Regions from separate parts of the Vibrio sabulosilitoris genome, predicted to be linked through region 2. Evidence: predicted binding sites of a transcription regulator. Region 2 holds the regulator's gene; each other region holds the start of a gene.
The links. Region 2 encodes PurR, which represses purine synthesis genes. Its sites were predicted from a motif close to TNANGNAAACGTTTNCNTNA; they were not measured.
Positions count from the first base shown of each region.

Region 1: the regulator PurR is predicted to act here: its motif matches at 3,511-3,530, upstream of ACZ5R2_RS19920 (formate--tetrahydrofolate ligase).
Region 3: the regulator PurR is predicted to act here: its motif matches at 2,807-2,826, upstream of purM (phosphoribosylformylglycinamidine cyclo-ligase).
Region 4: the regulator PurR is predicted to act here: its motif matches at 1,882-1,901, upstream of purT (formate-dependent phosphoribosylglycinamide formyltransferase).

Region 1 covers NZ_AP029600.1:990,716-995,817, reverse strand. Annotated here, with positions in the region: gene pfkB (1-phosphofructokinase) at 1-429, shown strand, start outside; gene glgC (glucose-1-phosphate adenylyltransferase) at 774-1,988, shown strand; gene ACZ5R2_RS19925 (iron-containing alcohol dehydrogenase) at 2,253-3,401, shown strand; gene ACZ5R2_RS19920 (formate--tetrahydrofolate ligase) at 3,558-5,102, shown strand, end outside.
Region 2 covers NZ_AP029600.1:1,469,876-1,474,977, forward strand. Annotated here, with positions in the region: gene ACZ5R2_RS22045 (alpha-L-glutamate ligase-like protein) at 1-787, shown strand, start outside; gene torD (molecular chaperone TorD) at 966-1,619, shown strand; gene purR (HTH-type transcriptional repressor PurR) at 1,805-2,818, shown strand; cyclic di-GMP riboswitch class I at 2,958-3,069, shown strand; gene ACZ5R2_RS22060 (TfoX/Sxy family DNA transformation protein) at 3,181-3,771, shown strand; gene ACZ5R2_RS22065 (TVP38/TMEM64 family protein) at 4,054-4,755, shown strand; gene ACZ5R2_RS22070 (putative signal transducing protein) at 4,764-5,078, shown strand; gene ACZ5R2_RS22075 (alpha/beta fold hydrolase) at 5,098-5,102, opposite strand, start outside.
Region 3 covers NZ_AP029599.1:1,335,932-1,341,033, reverse strand. Annotated here, with positions in the region: gene smrA (DNA endonuclease SmrA) at 129-710, shown strand; gene rluF (23S rRNA pseudouridine(2604) synthase RluF) at 819-1,874, shown strand; gene upp (uracil phosphoribosyltransferase) at 1,937-2,563, opposite strand; gene purM (phosphoribosylformylglycinamidine cyclo-ligase) at 2,890-3,930, shown strand; gene purN (phosphoribosylglycinamide formyltransferase) at 3,933-4,571, shown strand; gene ACZ5R2_RS06280 (class II glutamine amidotransferase) at 4,786-5,102, opposite strand, start outside.
Region 4 covers NZ_AP029599.1:2,268,831-2,273,932, forward strand. Annotated here, with positions in the region: gene ACZ5R2_RS10750 (response regulator) at 1-257, opposite strand, end outside; gene ACZ5R2_RS10755 (SLC13 family permease) at 289-1,707, opposite strand; gene purT (formate-dependent phosphoribosylglycinamide formyltransferase) at 1,968-3,143, shown strand; gene ACZ5R2_RS10765 (thiopurine S-methyltransferase) at 3,232-3,927, opposite strand; gene ihfA (integration host factor subunit alpha) at 4,052-4,348, opposite strand; gene ACZ5R2_RS10775 (TolC family outer membrane protein) at 4,939-5,102, shown strand, end outside.

The DNA.
Region 1 (5,102 bases), 480 kb from region 2:
AGTCATGCCGCCCTTGAGCATGGGATAAAAGCCAAGCCATGGATGATCAAACCCAATCAAGATGAACTCGCTGAGCTTATGCAGCGCCCATTAACCAGTCGTAATGAACTGCAGAGCGCGGCGCAACAGCTAGCCAGCTATGGTATCAAGCACGTCGTGGTTTCTATGGGTGCCACAGGCGCCATGTGGCTATCCCACGGCCAGTGGCGCATCGCTTCCCCACCGAGTATGGAACTGGTCAGTACTGTTGGTGCTGGCGATAGCTTTGTAGCCGGATTTTGCTGGGCTGCGATGCAATCGTTTGAGGCACGCAAGCAATTGGGCTTTGCAACAGCAATATCCGCACTCGCAGTCAATCAAATAGGCGTTGGGGTGAGTGATATTAACCAGGTTATCGGTTTAAAAAAGCAAGTTATCATGCAGGGTTAACTAACCCTGATGTTGTGGGGTCCTGTTTTCAGCTATCGATGCAGCGCCTCACAATGCCGTACCCCGCTGCACCAAACTGAACACCGACGTAGTGGTTGCACCAAAACAATGCCAAGTTTGCTTGTCACGACACTTGTTTTTATACCGTGCTTCTCAGGATCAGTCTTCAATTGCTTAAACTTGGGGCAAAAATTTGCTTGTGACCCATAATGTGACTAAACGTAACATTATGGCTTGATTCTTGTAACCTAATTAATTAACCAATATTTATGCGTTGAGACAGCAAGTTTGCACCTATAGTGTGCAAGCGAAACACGCTCCCCCTAGTAACAAAGGATTGAACTATGGAAGACACGATAGCCATCGTATTGGCAGGAGGCATGGGCTCTCGCCTGAGCCCTTTGACCGATGATCGAGCTAAACCTTCGGTGCCCTTCGGTGGTAAATACCGGATTATCGACTTCACCCTCACCAACTGCTTGCATTCAGGTGTGAGAAAAATCTTAGTCTTAACCCAATACAAATCACACTCTCTACACAAACATCTGCGCGATGGTTGGTCTATCTTCAACCCAGAGTTGGGCGAGTTCATCACTGTGGTTCCCCCACAAATGCGTAAAGGCGGTCGCTGGTATGAAGGAACAGCAGATGCGATCTACCACAACCTGTGGCTGCTCGAGCGCAGCGAGTCAAAATATGTCGTGGTACTCTCTGGTGACCATATCTACCGCATGGACTACGCTGCCATGCTCGAAGAACATATCGCCAACCAGGCCGAACTCACCATTGCCTGTATTCCCGTACCAAAAGCGGAAGCGCAGTCATTTGGCGTCATGACGACCGATGATACGGGTAAAATCACTCAGTTTGATGAGAAACCGTCGAGTCCGGCGAGTATGCCTGACGATCCCGAGATGAGTCTAGCCTCAATGGGTATCTACATATTTAGCATCGATACCCTGCTTAACACCCTCAACGAAGACGCGGCTAATGAAGAGTCTAGTCATGACTTTGGCAACGATATTATTCCCAAGCTAATTGGCAATGATACGGTTTATGCCTACAACTTTTGCAACGACAAGGGACGTGTTGCAAAAGACTGCTATTGGCGCGATGTAGGCACCATTGATTCCCTCTACCAAGCTAACATGGATTTGCTTGAGCCAGTGCCACCGATGAATGTCTATCAATCAGACTGGGCGGTAAGAACTTATGAGCGACAGCTTCCTCCTGCTCGCACTGTATCATCGGCCACGGGTAATGAGGGGATCTTTATCAACTCAATTATCGCGTCTGGAGTGGTGAACTCCGGCGGGTCTGTGCACCACTCAGTGATCTCTTCAAGCGTCCGTATCGAAGACGGAGCCACCATTACTGGCAGTATATTATTTGACCACGTGGAGGTTGGTGAGGGCTGTCAGCTAAAAAACTGCATTATCGATAAGCGGGTCAAAATTCCGCCACATACGACGATTGGTTTTGATCTAACCGAAGATCGCAAACGCTTTAAGGTCTCAGAACGCGGGATTGTTGTAGTACCAGAAGACTATCAGTTCTAGAAAACTAAAAGCCTTATCACTACGCTAATCATAAATCCGGGGGCATCTTAGGGTGCCCTTTTATTGTCTCACTACCCTTGAGTAATGCGCACCACTTTTCGTACGGTTTACTCTGGCGTCCCTTTTTTTATAGAAAATGTCTGTGCTAGGGATTGATCTTTGCCGATTTCATTCACATATTGAATTTGTCACTGGCAAACGGCGAGTCAGGGTTTGGTGCTTCTCCTGCACTGATATCACGCCGACAGATAAGGAAAAAGACCAATGAAATTCAGTTATGCAAACCCAACCCAAATCCACTTTGGACAAGGCCAAATTGCGGCAATCGCGCAAGCGATCCCTGCAGACAACAAAGTCCTCGTCGTCTACGGTGGCGGCTCTATCAAGCGCAATGGCGTCTACGACCAGCTCACTCAAGCACTTGCCCAGCATCAGTGGAGTGAGTTTTCAGGTGTAGAGCCTAACCCGACTAAAGAGACTCTGGACAAGGCAGTGGCACTGGTCAAAGAGAAGCAGATCGACTTTATCCTCGCGGTTGGCGGTGGTTCAGTTATCGATGGTTCAAAATATGTCGCTGCGGCGTCTCTCTATGCTGGTGATGGCTGGGATATCCTAACTGGTCAGCATGTTGTCGACCAAGCACTACCACTTGGCGCGGTATTAACCTTGCCTGCAACCGGCTCGGAATCAAACATGGGTGCGGTGATCACTAAGGCCGAAACCCAGGACAAACTGGCGTTTCTTAGCCCATTTGTTCAGCCTAAGTTTGCTGTGCTGGACCCAGACACAATGAAAACTCTGCCAGAAAGACAGCTGATCAACGGCGTGGTTGATGCCTGGGTGCATGTGTGTGAACAATACCTGACCACCACCACTGACGCTTGGGTCCAAGAGGGCTATGCCGAGACCCTACTACGTAATCTAAAACGCCTTGGCGAGAGTTACGATGTGCGTGATAGCGACGAATGGCGTGGTAATTTGATGTGGACGGCTAACCAAGCGCTCAATGGCTTGATTGGCAGTGGCGTACCACAAGACTGGGCAACTCATATGATTGGCCATGAGCTGACTGCACTATGGGGTGTCGATCATGCCCGTTCGCTGGCTATCGTTCAGCCTTCGCTGCTGCGCAACCAGCTCGATGTTAAACGCGCTAAATTAGAGCAAATGGGCACGAATGTGTTTGGCTTGGAGCCAAGCGATGACCTAGCCGAGCGCACGATTGATTCGATCGAGCTATTCTATCATCACCTCAATGTCGCGACTGTTTTTGATGGGCACGGTGAGTCAAAGCAGACAGCAGTCGACAAAGTCGTCGAGCAATTGGATGCCCATGGCATGCACACACTCGGTGAGAATCAGAGTATAACTTTAGAGCAAAGTCGCCAGATCCTTGAGCAAGCCATCGCCTAATCGATGAAATACTCAACAAAACATCAACGCACTCCTCGGGGTGCGTTTTTTCGTTTACAAATCTCCAACACGAATTGGCTTTACATCACGAAAAATACTCGTATTATGCTCACGCAAACGTTTTCCTTGGTCAAAATCGCTAGTTAAAGAGATATTATGCTGCCAGATATTGAGATTTGTCGTCAGACAGAGCTGTTGTCAATTAATCACGTTGCCAAACAATTTGGCCTCCTTGAGGATGAGTTCCAAGCCTTGGGTAAGCACAAAGCGAAAGTGTCGCTTTCCAGCCTCAAACGCACACAAACCAACAAGTCCGGCAAACTTATCTTTGTCACTGCCATTACACCAACGCCACTCGGTGAAGGCAAAACCGTGACCACCATTGGTCTTTCTCAAGGTTTAAAAAAGATTGGCCACAATGCAGCAGCCTGTATTCGCCAACCGTCGATGGGTCCCGTTTTTGGTGTCAAAGGTGGCGCTGCGGGCGGCGGTTTCTCACAAGTTGCGCCGATGGAAGAGCTCAATCTCCACCTAACTGGTGATATTCACTCGGTGACGGCAGCGCACAACCTAGCGTCAGCTGCCATCGACGCACGTATTTATCACGAACAGCGTCAAGGCTACGAAGCATTCGAAGAACGTACCGGTCTTAAGGCGCTTAAAATCGATCCGAAAAATGTCGTTTGGAAGCGCGTGATTGACCATAATGACCGTGCCCTACGCATGATCACTGTCGGTAAGAACGAAATCAATAAAACCATCAACGGTTTCGAGCGTGAAGACGGGTTCGATATTTCTGCGGCCTCTGAGCTAATGGCGATCCTAGCGTTGGCCGATGACCTACAAGACCTGCGTAAACGTATCGGTTGTATTGTCGTTGCTTACAATGTTGATGGTGACCCGGTAACGGCAGAGGACCTAGATGTTGCCGGTGCGATGACCGTTAGCATGAAAGACGCCATTGAGCCAACGCTAATGCAGACCCTTGAGGGCGTGCCTACCCTAATTCACGCAGGCCCATTTGCTAACATTGCCCACGGTAACTCGTCAATTATTGCTGACCGCGTAGCAACGCACCTTGCTGATTACACAGTAACTGAAGGCGGTTTTGGCTCGGACATGGGCTTTGAAAAAGCCTGCAACATTAAGGCACAAGCCTCTCAACAAGCTCCTGACTGCGCGGTGATTGTGGCTACTCTACGTGGACTAAAAGCCAACTCTGGTCTTTACAACCTCAAACCAGGTCAAGCGATCCCTGAATCTATCTTTGACGCCGACCAAAAGGCGCTTGAGGCAGGCTTTGAGAACCTGAAATGGCACATCAACAACGTCAATAAATATGGCGTGCCAGCAGTGGTTGCGATTAACCGCTTCCCACAAGACTCTGAGCAAGAACTTGCGACGCTGAAAGCAATGATCGAAGCGCTGCCATTTGATGTTGAAGTCGCCATCAGTGAAGCATTCGGTAAAGGCGGCGAAGGTGCGGTAGAGCTTGCCAACAAAGTGGTTGCACAATGTGACAAGCCAAGTCAATTCAAACCACTCTATTCAGTGGAAGACTCGCTAGAGTCAAAGCTTTCTACCATTGCAGAAGTCGGTTACGGCGGCAGCATAGTCATGAGCTACAAGGCTCAGCAACAGCTTACTGCACTGAAAAAGCACGGTTTTGATAAGCTTGCGGTATGTTTTGCCAAAACGCCA
Region 2 (5,102 bases):
TGGCACCATCTCTACCCAGGCGGATGTGAAACGAATTCACAAGATGGTCAAAGATTGGCCGGGCTTTGTGATCAAACCGGCTCAAGGTAGTGGTGGTAAGGGTATCTTGGTGGTGATTTCCCACCAAGATGGCGTCTACACCAAGCCCTCTGGCTCAACCATCAACGAAGAGGACGTTGAACGTCATATCAGCAACACACTTGCTGGCCTGTTCTCGCTCGGTGGTAAAAACGACGTGGCCGTGGTCGAAAACTTGATTAAGTTTGATGACTGCTTTGAAGGCTACAGCGTAGAGGGAGTGCCTGATGTTCGGATCATCGTGTTCAAAGGCTACCCTGTCATGGCCATGATGCGCTGCTCAACCACTGCTTCAGATGGCAAAGCAAACTTGCACCAAGGCGCCGTCGGGATTGGTATTGATATCGCCACAGGGCGCGCCGTCCGCGCAGTACAGTTTGACCAACCGGTTGAGCACCACCCAGACACTGGCCAAGAGCTCAGTCAACTGCAAGTCCCACACTGGGAGCGTCTGCTTGAACTTGCCGCGAGTGCCTGGGAGATGACTGGGCTTGGTTATATGGGTACTGATATGGTTCTGGATAAAGAAGAAGGGCCAATGGTGCTGGAGTTGAATGCTCGTCCAGGATTAGCGATCCAAATTGCCAACGGCAGTGGCTTGCTTCCGCGACTGAAGCATATTGAAAACCTTGAGCTCCCAGCGGAATACCCTAAACCCAAAGAGCGGGTCGCCTACGCTGCTAAGCAGTTTGGTGTCTTCAACAAGTAAGTCAGTAAACAGCAAAAATGCCGCCCTCTCATCGGGCGGCATTTTTATTCATACTAACAATCGATTACGTCAGGTCTCCTAGAAATGCTTGTCTATTACTCTCATTATTGCTCCATGCCACTATTTAGAAATTAGTTATACTTATCAACATAGTGAACGAGATGTGGGGTTGGTCGTGATTGAAGAAGTGAAAGCGTTTAATGATAAGCGAGCAGAGATCTACTGGTGGCTCTCAAGCCTGTTCAGTCGAGAGCTGGACGACAAAGATCTTGCCCAGTACCAAAGTCCAGAAATTCGCGCATTTCTGAGTGGCTTGGAGGAGAACCCACAGTTAAAGCAACCCGTGGCAAACTTTATTGATACGCTCAATCGCCTGCAAGACAGGGAAGACGCTCAATTGGAACTCGCCGCTGATTTTTGCGACTTGTTCCTTAAGTCTGATAAAGAAGGGGCCTTACCTTATGCCTCGGTATATCTGGATCCTGAACATATGCTCAATGGCCAACCAGCCCTGAAAATGAAGCAACTTCTCGCTGAGCATAATATTCAAGTCTCCCAAGGTTTGAATGAGCCCCCAGATCACCTCGGTGTCGAGCTCGATTTTCTTGGCAACCTCATCATTCGCTCGAATGAACTCGAGCAGGAGCGCCACCTTGAACAGGCTTTTGCTGAGCAAGAACAATTTATCCGCCAATACCTGCTCACTTGGGTACCTCAATTTTGCGCCTTATGTAAAAAACGCGACCAGTTTGGGTTCTATGCTGCAGTAAGTGAGTTACTGCTCGCCTTTCTCAAGCTGGACTGTCTTTACTTATTGGGCGAGGAAAGTTAGCCCAATTGGCGATTAAGTTTGCACCGCAAACGATAGCAGTCTAAAATGTTCGGATATTTTTAGCCGCTTTCGTAAAAGCGGTTTTTTTGTTTACCCCTTAGCGAATACCGCATTTCCCTCACCATGATACGTTCGAACGCTTGAGATCTGTGCGGTAACCATAAGTACTATTAAGGAACACACCAATGGCCACTATTAAAGATGTCGCACGTCTTGCTGGTGTCTCTACCACAACGGTATCGCACGTTATCAATAAGACCCGATTCGTTGCTGAGGCTACCCAAGAAAAAGTAAACCAAGCGGTGAAGGAGCTTAATTACGCTCCTAGTGCGGTGGCGCGTAGTTTGAAGTGTAATTCAACCCGTACCATCGGCATGCTCGTCACTCAGTCCACTAACCTGTTTTTCTCTGAGGTCATTGATGGTGTCGAGAGTTACTGTTACCGTCAGGGCTACACCCTAATTTTGTGTAACACCGGTGGTATTTACGAGAAACAGCGCGATTATATTCGTATGCTGGCCGAAAAACGTGTCGATGGCATTCTGGTCATGTGTTCAGACTTGACTGAAGAGCTCAACGAGATGCTCGATAGCCACCCTAACATTCCAAAAGTAATCATGGACTGGGGCCCTGAAACCTCTCAAGCTGACAAAATCATTGATAACTCTGAAGAGGGCGGTTACCTTGCGACCAAGTTTCTAATTGATAAGGGCCACCAAAAGATTGCTTGCCTTAGCGGCCACTTTGAAAAGGCTGCGTGTATGGAGCGTATTAGCGGCTTTCGCCGCGCGATGGATGAGGCGAACCTCAATGTGGTTGAGGATTGGATCCTTGAGGGCAACTTTGAGTGTGACACTGCCGTCCTTGCCGCGGACAAGATCGCTGCAATGGATGAAAAGCCGACCGCGGTATTCTGTTTTAATGACACCATGGCACTTGGTCTTATGAGTCGCTTGCAGGAAAACGGTATTCGTATCCCTGAAGATATGTCTGTGATCGGTTATGACAATATCGAGCTGGCCGAGTACTTCTCTCCACCACTGACCACCGTACACCAACCGAAACGACGTGTGGGTAAAAATGCCTTTGAGATCCTGTTAGAAAGAATCAAAAACAAGGAGCATGAAAAGCGAGTTTTTGAGATGCACCCAGAGGTCGTAGAGCGACTAACCGTCAAAGATATCAATAATTTAGATTAATTTTTGAAGCAAAATCAAATGCCTACACGGTTAGTGTGTAATTGAAAAGAATTGACCAGTCTTTTTTGGGACTAATATCACGTTACGGTTAGTAAATGTGTGATATCAGCCCAGCTTTTTATTATGATTTTGGCGTATGCCACGCACAGGGCAAACCATCTGAAAGGGTGGGACGCAAAGCCTCCGGCCTTACCCTTCAATTACTTGGGTGAAAACTCTCGTTTTTGAAGAAAGGTAGCGGGGTTGCCGACGGTGAAAAGACCCTTCATTTACCTGCTTCATGTAAGTGTCGCGTCGTTTTTGCTAAATTCTCGGGCCTGAATTTAGGTGGCTGTTGTTTCACTACCGAGATTTACAAAACCATGGATAGACCAATTTTAAAAGACTCAATGCGTTTATTTGAGCAACTAGGGAGCGTAAAATCGCGATCAATGTTCGGCGGATTCGGCGTTTTTGTCGATGATGCAATGTTTGCACTCATCGTTAGCAATCGTTTGCACATTCGCAAATGCAGTGAATTAGATGCCGAAATTACCGCCAAAGGCCTCGAACCTTATGTTTATGAGAAGAAGGGCTTTCCTGTTGTTACTAAGTATTTTCAACTTGCTGAGGATTGCCTAGAGAATCCCCAGCGTCTGCTTGAGATGGCAACAGTGGCTCTCGATGCCGCAAAAAAAGATAAAATTAAGCAAGAAACCGCCAAGCCGCAGCGCCTTAAAGATTTACCTAATCTGCGCCTTGCGACGGAAAGAATGCTCAAAAAAGCAGGGATAGGTAGTGTTTCTGAGCTCGAGGAAGCGGGCTCTGTTAACGCTTATCGCGCGATTCAGGAAACCCACACTGTACCGGTTAACCTTGAGCTGCTCTACTCTCTAGAAGGAGCACTCAGAGGCACCCACTGGTCGGTGATCCCTCAGCAGCAACGTGATGATTTAGCTAACCAGCTTTGCTAATCGTTGATATAACCTGCTATTCTTTACCTAAATTTTAGCCAGCGATCAGCTGGCTTTTTTGATTTTCGCGTATCTCTAAACTCTAACTGTGAATAGACTTCATTAGCTTTGGGGGCCAATTGAGGTGTTCCTACGTGCTCTAGAGCCCTCGCTAGCCCGTACTCGAACCTCGTAGAACGACAGCCTGTTGCCTTTTTTTTTGGTGAAAGAAATTTCTCTCCTATCCTGTCTGTATAGTCAGTCCAATTACGGTATACTGCAGCTAAAACAGGGATTAGAGTGATGAAAAAGTTTTTTAATACAAAAGTGATTTTGGGTGTGGTTTTGGTGGCTATCATTGTAACACTAGCGACACAATTTGGTCAGTATCTGACGCTCGAGAACGCCAAAGAGCAACAAGCGGCACTGCGCAGCATTATCGACGCTAACTTTGTCACTGCAGCGGCAATTTACTTTTTCGCTTATGTCGGTATTACTGCCTTTTCGGTACCTGGCGCTGCAGTGGTTACCCTACTCGGTGCAGCACTGTTTGGTTTTTGGACCAGTTTAGTCTTAGTGTCTTTTGCTAGCAGTATCGGTGCAACGCTTGCGTTTCTTAGCAGCCGCTTTTTGCTGCGTGACTGGGTACAGGGTAAGTTTGGTGACAAACTAGGTACCATCAACAAAGGTATCGAGAAAGACGGTGCGCTGTACTTGCTATCGTTACGCTTAATCCCAGTATTTCCCTTCTTCTTAATCAACTTGCTGATGGGTCTGACACCTTTGTCTATCGGTCGTTTCTACCTCTTTAGCCAAATTGGTATGCTGCCCGGCACAGCGGTCTATCTAAACGCCGGTACTCAACTGGCACAAATAGACTCGTTAGGTGGTATTGTGTCACCTTCAGTGCTGATCTCATTTGCGCTACTCGGATTGTTCCCGGTGCTGATGAAGTGGGTAATGAACTTTGTCGAGCGTAGACGTAATGTCGCTGCAACAAAATAAGGACAGCAATGAAGATTTATTTTGCTAAACACCCACCCGAAGCTCATATCGTCGCGCAGATGCTCCAGCAACACCAGATCCGCTGTGAGGTGCGCGGCGATGGTTTGTTTGGCTTGCAAGGGGAACTACCGTTTAACGAAGAGACCTTTCCTCATGTTTGGCTGTATAATGCCGACGATAGAATCGCCGCCGAGCGCTTGATTGAGCGCTATCTATTTCAACAGCAAGCCAGTCTCTCTGGATGGCAATGCAGTGAGTGTCAGGAACACAATGAGGGACAGTTTGGTGCTTGTTGGCAATGCGGAGCACCGGCACCACATTAGTCGAGAGAGAGGTGCTGGATTACG
Region 3 (5,102 bases), on a different replicon from region 2:
CTTTGCCAACATTCACCCTGAATACCGCATAGCACCGGATTAGATCTTGTATCTAATCCGGTTTTTATTATCATTCTGGCTCGCATTTCGTATACTCGAGTAAACGAATTCTAAATGGATTATCAGCTATGAGTCACGATGATGATCTCCTGCTTTTTCAGCAGATGATGGGCGACGTCAAACCCATTCACCACGATACCGCCGAACACAAAAAGACCGTGCAAGTTACCGATGCCCAATTGGCCAAGCGTGAGGCTGCACAATGGCTTACAGAACAAGACCCTGAGTATTTGTCGCTTGATCATGCCCCAATGCTTAAACCTGAGGACATTATTGAGTTTAAGCGTGATGGCGTCCAAGAGGGCGTGTTCCGCAAACTGCGTCTGGGCAAATATCCAATCCAAGCGCGTCTAGACCTGCATCGTCGTACGCTTAAAGAAGGTCGCGATGAAGTGGTTAAGTTTCTTAAACAGTGCATTCGGATGGACATACGCACCGTGATTATCGTTCACGGACGCGGTGAGCGCTCCAACCCACCAGCTCTGATGAAAAGCTATGTCGCGAGTTGGCTAACACAAATCAAAGATGTTCAATGTGTCCACAGTACTCAGCGCTTTCATGGTGGTACTGGCGCGGTTTATGTGTTGTTGCGTAAAAGTGCAGACAAGAAAACTGAAAATCGTGAGCGTCACCAAAAACGGTTAGGTTAAGAGCCTCGCAGATGGTAAACTCTCGCCCCTCAATTTTTCTGAGCTGGGTCGCTCTCAACCAGAGTGGCCCCTCTAACACCGCCGTTGTGAAACGTTAGGAGCAACAACATGTCACAAGATAACGCCAAGCGTCTGAACAAATACATCAGCGAGACGGGCTTTTGCTCTCGTCGTGAAGCTGACAAACTGATCGAGCAAGGTCGGGTCACCATCAATGGTGCAAGGCCGGAGGTCGGCACCAAGGTGCTCCCTGGCGATGATATCTGTATTGATGGTAAACCCGTGCGCAGCAAACAGCGCCCGATCTACATCGCCCTTAATAAGCCAACCGGGATTACCTGTACCACCGAGCGTGATGTCCCGGGTAACATTGTCGACTTTGTTGGTTTAAATCAGCGTATTTTTCCTATCGGTCGCTTGGATAAACCCTCCGATGGTCTTATTTTCCTGACTAATGATGGTGATATCGTCAATAAGATCCTACGTGCGGGCAACAACCACGAGAAAGAGTACGTGGTACGTGTCGATAAGCCGATCACCCAAGCGTTTATCGACAAAATGTCCTCTGGCGTTGAGATCCTAGATACCGTTACCCTACCCTGCACCGTGACCAAAGAGACTAAATACTCATTCCGTATTGTGCTCACTCAAGGTCTGAACCGTCAGATCCGCCGTATGTGTGAGGCACTCGGCTATGAAGTGTTTAAGCTTCGCCGCGTGCGTATTATGAACATCAGTCTTGATGGGATCCCCAATGGCCAATGGCGCTATATGAGCGAGCAAGAGGTCGCGCAGATCCTTGCAATGTGCGAAGGCTCGGTTGGCACTGAAGAGGCCTCGAAGGTCGATGGTAAGGGTAAACGCATTCGTCGTGCGACTGATGCTAAGCTGTATGACAGCAGAGAAGAAAATCAGGAGTCGAAAGCGCGTCGTAACCAAAAGCCGCGTACCTTTAAAGGCCGCAATGCTGAAGAGTTTCGTCATGCTCCTAATTCAAAGCGTGGTCGCCATGGCTCTAATGAGGGCAATCGCAAGCGCCAAGACAGCTCGGCTGGCAACAGTCATGGTGTAAGCAAGGGCAAAACCTACTATAAACCAAGTGATAGCAGCGCTAGCAAGCCATCCAAGTCACGTCGCCCAGGTACACTTAGCCTTAAAAAGTAATCGAATGAAAAAAGGAGCCAAACGGCTCCTTTTTCTTCACCCAAGGGAATGTGCGATAGGTTTTACTTCGTACCGAAGATCTTATCACCCGCATCGCCAAGACCAGGAACAATATAGCCCTTGTCATTCAGTTTCTCATCAATGGCTGCTGTATATAGCTCAACCTCTGGGTGGGCTTTCTCAAGCGCAGCAATCCCTTCAGGCGCCGCGACCAGAACCAGCACTTTGATGTGCTTACAGCCTTTTTCTTTCAGTAGGTCGATGGTCGCGATCATCGAGCCACCCGTCGCGAGCATTGGGTCGACCACTAGCGCGATACGCTCATTGATGTGTGACGCTAGCTTGTTAAAGTAAGGCACGGGTTCAAGCGTCTCTTCGTCACGATAGATACCCACCACGCTGATACGTGCGCTTGGCATATGCTCAAGGACACCATCCATCATACCAAGACCAGCACGCAGGATAGGCACAACAGTGACTTTCTTACCCTTGATCTGCTCAACTTCTACCGGGCCACTCCAACCGTCAATAGTGACCTTTTCAGTCTCAAAATCGGCAGTTGCTTCATAGGTCAGAAGGCTACCAACCTCAGTGGCTAACTCACGAAAACGCTTTGTGCTGATGTCCCCCTCACGCATCAAACCAACTTTATGTTTAACAAGAGGGTGCTTAACTTCAACAACTTTCATTTTCTTCTCCGACTAATTGGGTAAACCCTGAGATTATAACCCGATTTCAGCAAAAAAGGGCAGGAATTAAGCACTTTAGCCATAACAGCAGCGACTCGTTTCAAAGCCGCGACAAAGCAAGTCATTGCGCTTGATATTGACACTCTCCTACCTATCGATCACTGAGCAGTAACCTCTTCTTCACTTCGTTTTGACAAGCGAATTGTCGACTTTTTTGCAATCATGCCATGGGTGGAAAAAACTTTGCGCAAACGTTTGCTCTTTAGGTTTAAGCGCTGTTAGAATAGCGCCGTTTTCACATCCAACTAACTACCGAGGATTTCTCCGTGAGTGGTAATAACACATCTCTTAGCTACAAAGACGCTGGTGTAGACATCGATGCGGGTAACGCATTAGTTGATCGTATTAAAGGTGCGGTAAAACGTACTCGTCGTCCTGAAGTCATGGGCGGCATTGGCGGCTTTGGTGCTCTTTGTGAGCTTCCAACCAAATACAAAGAGCCTGTTTTGGTATCGGGTACTGACGGCGTAGGCACAAAGCTTCGTCTAGCACTTGATCTAAACAAGCACGACACGATTGGTATCGACTTGGTAGCAATGTGTGTGAACGATCTTATCGTTCAAGGTGCCGAGCCACTATTCTTCCTAGATTACTACGCAACGGGCAAACTGGATGTTGATACCGCAGCAGACGTAGTCACAGGTATCGCTGATGGCTGTATCCAAGCGGGCTGTTCACTAATCGGTGGTGAAACCGCAGAAATGCCTGGCATGTACGAAGGTGATGACTACGATGTCGCTGGCTTCTGTGTTGGCGTGGTTGAAAAATCACAGGTTATTGATGGCTCAAAAGTCGCTGCTGGTGATGCACTGATCGCCGTTGGCTCTAGCGGTCCACACTCTAACGGTTACTCACTGATCCGTAAGGTACTGGAAGTATCTGGCGCAGATAAAGGTGAGATGCTAGAAGGTCGCACCATTGGTGAGCACCTACTAGAACCAACCAAAATCTACATTAAGTCGGCACTAAAGATGATTGAGCAGCACGATATCCATGCTATCTCACACATCACAGGTGGCGGCTTCTGGGAAAATATCCCGCGCGTACTTCCACAAGGCACTAAAGCTGTGGTTGACGGCAACAGCTGGGAGTGGCCTGCAATCTTCAAATGGCTACAAGAAAAAGGCAACGTTGAGACACACGAAATGTACCGCACATTCAACTGTGGTGTGGGTCTAATTGTTGCGCTACCGAAAGACCAAGCCGATGCAGCCGTTGAACTGCTCAAAGCGGAAGGCGAAAACGCTTGGGTTATCGGTGAGATTGCTTCTGCACAAGAAGGTGAAGAGCAAGTCGAGATCAACTAGGCATGAAAAGTATTGTTGTTTTAGTTTCAGGGAATGGTTCTAACTTGCAAGCGATTATTGATGCCTGCAAGACCAACATTAATGATGGCAAAGTTACCGCTGTTTTTTCAAACAAAGCAACAGCTTATGCCCTAGATAGAGCAAAGGCAGCCGCCGCGGCTGCCAACTTTCTCGACCCTGATGCCTTTGAGACTCGCGACGGATTCGATACCGAGTTGATGCGTCAAATCGATGAGTACAAGCCGGATCTGGTGATCTTGGCTGGCTACATGCGGATTCTAAGTGGCGAGTTTGTTCGCCACTATCTAGGTCGCATGATCAATATCCATCCTTCGCTACTGCCTAAATACCCGGGACTCAATACCTACCAGCGTGCTATTCACGCCGGTGATGAAGAGCACGGCACCAGTGTCCATTTTGTCACAGAGCAGCTCGATGGCGGCCCGGTGATCTTGCAGGCCAAGGTGCCTATCTTCGATGAAGACACCGTTGCCACGCTTACCGAGCGAGTCCAAACCCAAGAGCACAAGATCTACCCTATGGTCGCTAAGTGGTTTGTAGAGGACCGCCTGGAAATGCGCCAAGGTAAGGCCTTCCTCGATGGCGAGCAACTGGGCATTCACGGCTACGCTGCTGACTGATACCCCCTGTCGGGGGAGAGGCGAGATCGCTTCGCTGCGAGAATCGAGGGGGTGGGCGCTGAAGCACTACAACACTGCCCCCTATATTGTTACATCCTTACAATATTGACCAATCATTTTGAGATTCGAAAAGCGAGTACAGTACGCTTTGGATAGCGAGTAATTTATCACGCGCGACACCTCGCCTCTCGATTCTCGACTCTCGCTTCTGCTCTTAGGGCTTTGCAGCGGCAAACTCTACATCAACTAAATCCGCGCTATTACTATCAACCAGCTCGCCAAAATGGAACAAACCGAACTCGCCTGGCTTCATGCGCTGCCACTGTTCGTCGTCGGTCAATGGCTGGGTCGCAATCACAGACACCACATCATTGGGTGTGGTTTCTTCTTGGAAATTGATCGTCACCTCTTCATCAATCAGTGAGGCCTTACCAAACGGGGCGCGCCTGGTGATCCAATAGAGGTGGTTGGTGCAGAAGGTCATTAGGTATTCGCCGTTTGATAGCAGCATGTTGAACACACCGAGGTCGC
Region 4 (5,102 bases), on a different replicon from region 2:
TTTGTGTTCGGATAACGACCATCCTCATGGATATCTTTTAGCAGTTCAACCCCGGTTTTGTCCGGCATCATATGATCTGAGATCACCAAAGCAATATGCTGCCCCTCAGCGTCCAGTTCTTCGATAAGATCGAAGGCTTCGTCCGCAGACTCACAGCCTTCGATTTGTAACCAAGAAGAGAGTGGCTCGAGATCAGAAACCACGGCGGTCAATACTTCTCGTTGATCATCAACACAAATTACATATAGAGATTCCATCATACCTCCCTGATAGAACGATTGAGCGGAACTACTGAATAAAGCCGACGATATTCAGGATCCAAACCATCACGAAACTAAGCGCGACACCAATCAAACCCAAGATCACACCCACGCGTGCCATTTGCTTGGTATTCACAAAACCCGTGGCGTGAGCCAGTGCGTTCGGTGGCGTACTGATCGGCAGAGACATACCCAGCGATGCTGCAAAAGTCACCACAAGGATAAGAGTCATAATGCCGCCAAGCGGTATCAGCCCGTCCATCGACATACCCAGCGCCGCCATAATTGGCATTAGCAAGTTTGCCGTTGCGGTGTGGGACATAAAGTTCGCCATCAACAAACACAGCGCCGCGGCACCCAGCAAGACTGCATAAGGTGACAAACTGCCAAACGGAATGGTGTTAACCACTAGTTCCGCCAAGCCAGTACGGTCAAGCGCCAGACCAAGTGCGATACCACCTGATACCAACCACAACACATCCCAAGAAATACCCTTAAGGTCCTCTTTGTTGATAATGCCGGTCATTGAGAACACCGCCACTGGAATTAACGCTACCGTGTACGAGTTCATGCCGTGAGCAGAGCCCATTAGCCACAACAAGATAGTCAGACCAAACGTGAAATACACGATCATCGCTTTTGGCGTCTTAAGGAACTTGCCTTTGATATCCAGTTTGACCGTCTCTTGATCCGATGGGTACAACTTACACATCACAACCCAAGCGATTGCCATCATCACGATAACAAATGGAATGCCGAATGCCATCCACTCACCGAAGGTAATCGTGTATTCATCAACCAAATATTTGAGCGCAATCGCATTTGGTGGAGTGCCGATAGGTGTGCCGATACCACCAATGTTGGCGGCAACAGGAATACACAAAGCAAGTGCAATCCGACCTCGATCCCCAGCCTTAAACACCGCAATCACTGGCGCAAGGATCGAAAGCATCATTGCCGTGGTTGCCGTGTTGGACATAAACATCGAGAACACGCCAGTGATCAACATCAGACCGAGCATCACATACTTGGGTTGATTGCCAAACGGCTTGAGCATGACCCGAGCCAAGTTGACATCAAGTCGGTATTTGGTGGCCGCCATCGCAAGGAAAAATCCCCCCAAAAACAGCATGATAATCGGGCTGGCAAAAGTCGCCATCAAGTCTTGATGGGCAATCAGCTCACCAAAGCCTGGCTCACCCAAGCCGCTGCGTGCCCAGAGTATCCCCTTGTCCGAAAGGAGCAGTAACTCAAGCACAATGATCACAACCGAGGTGGCGTAAATCGGGATAGGCTCAAATACCCAACAAAGGGCTGCAAGTAAAAAGATAGCAATCACACGCTGTTGAATAATCGTCATGCCTTCAAATGGAAACGCACTGGTTGGCAACAACAAAATAACAAGAGGGATCACGAGAGGAATAATAAATTTTGGTGACAGTTTCATAACGACTGTAATTCCATTTAAAGGTTCCTTAACAAAAGTGGTTTACCCAGTTGGGGGTAAACGGCGGTAATTGGTATTTTGTCCTAAATGGCACATCAATTACTAGTGGCTAGATCAATGAATCTTCAGTGTTTCTTCCTCATCGGTGGATTAACCGCCATTTAGAACAGCACTGAACGCAAACGATTGCTTTTGCGCGTAAATACAGTATGATCCGCTGCGAAATTTCCAACTTCGCGCAAGCACAAAGAGGATTGTCTATGTTTGGTACTGCTACTGCGAAAAATGCAACAAAAGTGTTACTACTCGGCTCAGGTGAACTGGGCAAAGAGGTCGCTATCGAATGTCAGCGACTTGGCTTTGAGGTGATCGCCTGCGATCGCTATGAAAACGCGCCAGCAATGCAAGTTGCCCATCGAAGCTACGCGATTGATATGCTTGATGGTGATGCGTTGGAGGCATTGATCAATCAAGAGCAACCGGATTACGTAGTACCAGAAATTGAAGCGATCGCTACCGATAAACTGGTTGAGCTTGAGCAAAAAGGTCTCAACGTTGTCCCAAGTGCTAAGGCAACCCAGCTGACTATGAATCGCGAGGGCATTCGTCGCCTTGCGGCAGAAGAGCTGGAGCTCGTGACCTCACCATATCAGTTTGCGGATGATTACGACAGCTTCGTCGCAGCGGTTGCAGCGGTCGGCGTACCTTGTGTGTGTAAGCCAGTAATGAGCTCATCGGGTAAAGGCCAAAGCGTTATCAAGACTCAGGCAGATATTGAATCGGCATGGGAATACGCCCAAGAAGGTGGTCGTACTGGCGCTGGTCGCGTTATCGTTGAGGGCTTTATCGACTTTGATTACGAAATCACGCTACTAACAGTACGCGCCGTTGATGGTGTGCATTTCTGTGCGCCTATCGGCCACCGCCAAGAAGATGGTGATTACCGCGAGTCGTGGCAGCCTCAAGCAATGTCAGAGACCGCACGTAAGGCAGCAGAGTACACTGCAGAGCAGATCGTCAATGCACTCGGTGGCTACGGTATCTTTGGTGTCGAACTGTTCGTTAAGGGTAACAAGGTTATCTTCAACGAGGTCTCCCCGCGCCCACACGATACCGGCTTAGTGACGCTTATCTCACAAGACCTGTCTGAGTTCGCACTGCACGTGCGCGCTTTCACTGAGCAGCCAATCGCCGCGATCACCCAATACGGCCCTGCTGCATCGGCGGTAATCCTTGGCCAAGGTCAATCAGAGAATATTCAGTTTGACGGCCTAGCTGACGCCGTACGCGAACCACAAACTCAAGTTCGCCTGTTCGGTAAGCCAGACATCAACGGCCGCCGCCGACTAGGTGTCGTCGTCGCCAGACGCGACAACGTACAAACCGCCATCAACGACGCGGTAGCCGCAACTAAGCGCGTCAAGATCGTCTACTAATTTGTATCTTGTAACAGCATTGGAAAATAAAGCCTTCAAACTCTGAAGGCTTTATTTTATTTAAGTGCTCGATTCAATGACCGCACACTCAGCAATCCTCGCTCCCCGTAGGGCTATACCCGTCCTCATGCCCCGCCCCTTTTTTTAGAACCAATACGCTCTCAGCAAAATAGCTTAAACCACGTTCCGCGCGCTTAGGATGTGACTCATCAGCCACCTCTGTCGCTAATCGAGTGACGTTGTAACCAGGAAACAGCTGAGTTATCTCCTGCTCAAGGACACTAAACGGTGGGCCTTGCATCTCATCTTGCTGGTACTCTAGTGTTACTAACAGAATCTGACCACCCGGCTCAAGTAGTGAGTCGAGTCGCTTTGCATAATCGGCTCTCATCTCTTGAGGCAGTGCTATCAAGGCGGCGCGGTCATAAATCAGAGAGACCTTTTCCAGCGGCGCGGTAAACACATCGCCAGTATAAATAGAGAGTTCATCGAACTGATACAGCTCGTGTTGACCAGACACCTTGGTAACCATTGGCGTATAGAAGTGCTCTGAGAAAAACGCTCTCACCGCAATTTGGCTTAACTCTACGCCTTGAACGTCATCGTGACGTTCAGCAAGCCAAACCAAATCTTCACTCTTACCGCATAAGGGAACCAACACCTTTTGTGAGCGTAAAGGCTTGAGTGCATCCCAGTGTTTGATCAGTAACGGGTTGACTTCAGGAAGGTGGAATCCAATGGAATTTGAGGCCCATTTATTGTGCCAAAACTCGGCATCTCTCATTATATTTCCCTGCAGGTGACTTTGTGTCGCCATCATACGAGGGAACGCCTGGGAAGGGAATAGAATGGTGCACAGCCAGAAGACAAAAAAGCGATCTTACGATCGCTTTTTTGTTTAAGAGGGTTTATCCATCAACCTTTAAACTCTCTACTCGAGACTTGAGCTTCTGTCCCGGACGGAACGTCACCACACGTCGAGCTGAGATTGGGATGTCTTCCCCGGTTTTTGGGTTTCGACCCGGGCGTTCATTTTTATCCCTGAGATCAAAGTTACCAAACCCCGACAGTTTCACTTGCTCGCCATTCTCTAGAGCTTTACGAATTTCTTCAAAAAAAACTTCAACCGTTTCCTTGGCGTCCCGTTTACTGTAATCCAGTTTTTCGAACAAATTCTCTGCCAAATCGGCTTTTGTGAGCGCCATAAAACTTCCCTCAAAGCTAATTTCATCTTCGCTGCGCTTGCAGCACCTTACTTTTGCTCAGTCTTTCAAAGACCTACAGACCGAACTTACGAAAGTGTAAGCCAACCTTATGATTTTCGCCAACTTTTTACTGCGCTACAGGCAATTAACATCAAAACATGACAGCATATAATGCTGTTTAATGAAATTTCCATGACATCATCAGCAAGCAACAGACAACTATCCAACATATAAACTTAACCATACTACTTGCAGTAGAATTTATAGCTTTTATTGGTAAAAGTGTCATTGGACAAAATCATCGCTTACGCCGTAAACAATACACTATTTTTCAACAACTTGTATTTGATTAGGCTCATAATTTACAACAGCCTGACTCAGCAGAAAATGAAAAAGCTTCACATTTACGCTAATCGATTAATTCCATTAAAAAACTTTAAAACAAGCGTGGGTTTACTATCTTGTGTTAGGAAGCAATAAATTAATCAAAATTTTATGAAATTCTGACACTTAGCTCAGTGTATTCATCACCTTGTAAGGCTGTCGAGAGACCAAGGAGAGATCTTGTGAAGTTGAACGTTGCAATTGCCATGGGCATCGCCCTATCCTCCGCTCAGCTTAGTAGTGCTCAAACGCTTGAGCAGGCGGTGGCACACACGCTAAAAACCAACCCCAATATTAAAGCCCAGTACAATGAATACGTCAGCAAGCGCTATCTACGCCGAGCATCTGGAGGGCAGTACTTGCCGAGCAT